2 regions of the Mesobacillus sp. QJM3NY_10 genome follow, and region 2 is predicted to be linked to the other one. Evidence: predicted binding sites of a transcription regulator. Region 2 holds the regulator's gene; the other holds the start of a gene.
What was found. The regulator LexA, encoded in region 2, represses DNA repair genes until DNA is damaged. The targets are predictions, from matches to a motif close to CGAACATATGTTCG.
Positions count from the first base shown of each region.

Region 1: the regulator LexA is predicted to act here: its motif matches at 1,259-1,272, upstream of AC0VX7_RS16210 (Y-family DNA polymerase).

Region 1 is NZ_CM149675.1:3,205,471-3,207,949, reverse strand. Features, by position in the region: gene AC0VX7_RS16220 (DUF4179 domain-containing protein) at 1-899, shown strand, start outside; gene AC0VX7_RS16215 (YqzH family protein) at 931-1,122, opposite strand; gene AC0VX7_RS16210 (Y-family DNA polymerase) at 1,352-2,479, shown strand, end outside.
Region 2 is NZ_CM149675.1:1,962,326-1,964,804, reverse strand. Features, by position in the region: gene AC0VX7_RS09720 (YneB family resolvase-like protein) at 1-195, opposite strand, end outside; gene yneA (cell division suppressor protein YneA) at 220-534, opposite strand; gene lexA (transcriptional repressor LexA) at 689-1,312, shown strand; gene AC0VX7_RS09705 (hypothetical protein) at 1,476-1,679, shown strand; gene AC0VX7_RS09700 (ATP-dependent DNA helicase) at 1,885-2,479, opposite strand, start outside.

The sequences.
Region 1 (2,479 bases), 1.2 Mb from region 2:
TGACCGATCACGAGGGAAAAGGTATCGAAGAAATAGCATTTTCTTATGACGGGTGGTCAATCAATCCTCAGGATAAAGATAAGATACTTCAAGCTACCTTTGAATTCTATGGCAATAACCGCCCTGAAAATCTTAAACTGAACATGGAGCTTAGTGAGGGCAGAACGGAAGAGGGCGAGCCTGTGCATAAGTTCGCTGACACATGGGTGCTTCCATTCTCGGTTGACAAGGATGCTTTCAAGGATAAAAAGGAAATCATTGATGTCAATGAAACAGTCGAAATTGAAGGGCAGAAGGTTACTGTAGAGAAAGTGTCGATTTATCCAACGAGAATAGGAGTGACAGTCCATTTTGATAAGGAAAATTCTAAGCAAATCTTCGCTTTCAACGATTTGAGGCTCGTCGATAAAACTGGCGAAGAATGGGCCGCTATCAATAATGGAACTACTGCCCGCCATATGGATGAGTTTACAAAGGAATTTTTCCTGCAAAGTAACTTTTTTAAAAAACCAGAGGAGCTTTATCTCCGCTTCAATACTCTGCGTGCACTTGATAAAAAAGAGCTGGAAATCATTGTCGATCCCAAGGAGATGGAAGTGCTGAAGGCTCCTAGTAATGGGGGATTGCTGAAGATGGGCAGGGAGGAGAATCAGTTGCTGTTCGCTTTCGAAAGAAATTCAAAAGAAGGGCCTAACCATGTTTCATTTGACCAGGCTGTTGATCAGAATGGAAAAGAAATCGGTGATGGTTCATCAGCAATTAGATGGAGCGGCGAATCAGGATTGGTTGAAATCTTGATTCCTTACTTCGGAGAAGGGGCAGCACCCGGACCGATTACCCTGAAGTTGAATGATTATCCCGCAACAATCAAAGGCGAAGCAAATATCAGATTAAAATAATCAAAAGGCTGTCCTGTAGGGCAGCCTTTACCTATGTAGCTAAAAATTCATAAACCGCATCATTGATGATGTCGTGCAAATCCGCCTCAGGCTCATCACTTTTCAGTTCCACAATCTTTTCATATATCTCTTCGAACTCCGCCTCGCCGAATGGCAGTGAATCATCATGCCGGTACTGCACGAAGCATTTCTGGACCATTTTGCGAATGAGTTTTATATCCATAAAAAAGCACCTCTCCACTCTTGATTATACTTGGAATTCTTCTTGAAAACACCCATCCATAAAAATCTCCAGTCCTGGCATGACTCACCATTTACACCTTAATTAAGTCAGTCACCCGGAAAATTACCATTGAAACCGAACGCATATTCGCTTAATATAGTGGGTATAATGAAACGGAACAGATGTTCTTATTATCAGTTGATACTCATGCGGAAAGGAGAAAGGAAACATGGTCGATTACAGCGAAATGCCGCAAAATAAAATTTTATGTGTGGATATGAAGAGCTTTTATGCAAGCTGTGCCGCCGTGATGCTTGGCCTTGATCCGCTTGACTGTTATCTGGCTGTCGTCGGGAATCTGGATCGTCCCGGGAGTGTCGTCCTCGCAGCTTCACCCCGTTTGAAAAAAGAATTCGGCATCAAAACTGGGTCAAGAAAATTTGAAATTCCTGATGATCCGCGAATTATAGTCGTTGATCCGCAAATGTCAACATACCTGCGAATCTCCACGGAAATCTCCCGTGTATTCAATCGCTACGTTCCAAAGGAAGCAATCCATACCTACAGTGTCGACGAAAGCTTTATAAAGGTGGACGGAGCTTCGAAGCTTTGGGGTGACGCTGCTTCAATCGCTAAAAAAATCAAAGATGATATTGAGCGCGAGTTCCAACTTCCATGCGCGATTGGAATTGGGCCGAACATGCTGATGTCGAAGCTCTGCCTTGACCTTGATGCCAAAAAGAAGGGCATTGCTGAATGGACCTATGACGATGTCCAGACGAAGCTATGGAACGTCTCGCCGCTCAGGGAAATGTGGGGAATCGGCCGACGCGTCGAGAAAACACTGAACAGCATGGGGATTTTTACCGTCGGCCAGCTGGCCCGCTATGACCTTGAGAAACTGGAGAAAAAATTCGGCATTATGGGCAATCAGCTATACTGGCATGCATGGGGAATCGATTTTTCGGATATCGGTGCTCCGATCATGGAAGGGCAGGTCAGCTTTGGGAAGAGCCAGATTCTGCTTCGCGATTACAAGGAAGAAGAGGAAATCAAGCATGTCATCCTCGAAATGAGCGAGGAAGTCGCGCGCAGGGCAAGAAGCCATGGGAAAGCAGGCCGGACCATCAGCTTCGGGATCGGCTACAGCCAGGATGAATTCGGCGGAGGCTTCCACCGCTCAAGGACAATTGAGGAGCCAACAAATATCACGATGGACCTGTATCGTGTCTGCCTCGAGCTTTTTGCCGAAAACTACACGGGAAAGACGGTGCGAAGCATTTCAATTTCACTAGGGAATCTCGTCACCGACAGCGAATTCCAATTGAATCTATTTGAAAAAAACGGCTGGAAAAAG
Region 2 (2,479 bases):
GTCCTTGATCAATTCCAGCAGTTCCAGGATCCCTTCCCTTTCAAGATCATAGCCACTAGCTTTTTCTTTAATAATACTCGCTACTTCAAAACCATAACTGCTTGCCAGACGCAGTAACTCTTCTTCCTGCCTGACCAGCGAAGTTTCCTGCGTTTCCTTCGTTGTACTTACGCGGCAATAAATGATTGCTTTCATGTTGTCACCTTATTCTAGTCCAATCTATCTTTCTGCTCCGGCAATCTGGGTAGGCTCCATCTGTTCAGCCACAACAGGGATTACCAGTTCATCTCCCGGAAAGACTATTTCCCCAATAATTCCGTTTTCTTTTTCTACCCAGCTAACGAATTCATTTTCGGTAAAATTATGTTCGCTGGCAAACACCTCTGCAATTTCCCACAGTGATTGTCCTTCTTCTATAGTAACAGTTATGTATGCATCTTCGTTATTTAATTGCGCTTTTGCTACGAATGAAAAGATTAAGCTGACTGCAAGCAGGATCAAGGCATATGAATAGTTTTCCCAAAGTTTTTTCATTTACGGCACCCCTTAACGAATGTATGTTCGGTTAATTAATTTTATTATAAATCGAACGTTTGTTTCGTGTCAACTCAAAAATTCGAACTTATGTTTGTATCTGTGGAATAGACATGGTATAATTAGGACAAGAAAATATACGAGGTGCGTAAATATGACAAAGTTATCTAAGCGGCAACAAGATATATTTGAATTCATAAAAGGCGAAGTCAAGAAAAAAGGGTATCCGCCATCTGTACGCGAAATCGGTGAAGCGGTTGGGCTTGCATCAAGCTCCACTGTCCACGGACACCTTGCAAGACTTGAGAGCAAAGGCTTGATCCGACGCGATCCTACTAAGCCGCGTGCAATAGAAATCCTGGAAATAGAAGAAGATAGCCGCATTCCTAAATATAAAGTGGTTAATGTACCTGTTGTCGGTAAAGTAACAGCTGGTATGCCGATCACAGCCATTGAAAATGTAGAAGAGTACTTCCCTCTTCCTGATCGCCTTGTTCCACATGATGAGCAGGTTTTCATGCTTGAAATCATGGGTGACAGTATGATTGAAGCAGGCATCCTCGACGGTGACTATGTTATTGTTAAGCAGCAAAAGACTGCTAATAACGGAGACATTGTTGTAGCAATGACAGAGGATGATGAAGCAACAGTTAAGCGTTTCTTCAAGGAAAAGGATTATTTCAGGCTCCAGCCGGAAAACCCTACGATGGATCCAATCATCCTACGTAACGTATCCATACTTGGTAAAGTAATCGGTGTATACCGGCATATGCATTAAAAAAGCAAGCGGGCTCCGCTTGCTTTTTTTCTTTCTATTGAACTTTTATCATATGAGACTAGCACATTTATTAGAAAAATAGGTAGAGACCCTAACAACTTGTCCTTCTCCACATAAGATATTGTGTAAGTATCTTTCATGATGGAAAGGAGTTGAGTTTCTAATGGGATACAATCGTAATGACAATGATGTAGCAGGCGTATTTTACCCTAACCGTGACAGAGACAGAGTCAGGGCAACTGTTGATTTTGATGACCTTTGCCGTGCTGTGCGCCGTTGTTTGATCGAGGATTTAGTAGCCGGTGCACGGGATGATCGAGATGACGATCGTGACCGCCGACGCAGAAAGTGCGGTTGCAGAGACTAACACCTATAAGAAAAGCTCCAGCGCCTTGGTCAGCCCCGACAAGCGCTGGAGGTCCTGACAGTGAAGTCGTTCTTTGACTTCATTGGCAGGACCGAAGCGACTCGAGGGGCTAGGCGCTGGAGCTGGACAATTCTCGAAGTGAAAATTTTATACTTTCTTATCCAGCCAGAAAAATCCCGAAAGGATTAGTCCTTTCGGGATCTTTTTATTTCCATTGAATATTTTGAACAGGCAGTACACCTTTTAACTCTTCATAGTACGCAGCTTTTTGATTTTGATTAAGCCATACATGTACGGTTCCGCTATCTTGATTGGTTCTGATCAATCGTCCCATTCCTTGTCTTAGGCGTAGGAGCATATAGGGTATATCTACCTCAGCAGCTGGATGATCCGCATGCTTTCTTTTCGCCTGGAAGACTGGGTCATGAGGCGGGAATGGCAATGACGAAATGATGACTTGAATCAGTGACTCTCCTGGTACGTCAAGGCCTTCCCACAGGTTGAAGGAACAGAGAACAGAATCGACGTCATTCTGGAATTCCTTTACGGTTTCACTGATTTCGCGGTCTCCCTCAAACAAGATAGGGAAACTCCATTCTTGTTTTTCAGTCCATGCCCGGAATCGTTCCATTTCTTGCATAGAAGAGAACAGTACAAGCGAGCTGCCATTCTTACTAATAATGTCGTCCCCTATTTTGTTCCATTTCTTTAGTTCATCATCCTCGATGTGTGCTACGAATTCCATTTGCTTTTCATAGTCGAATGGTGAAGCTACAGTAAAGGATGAGTATGTTTCAATT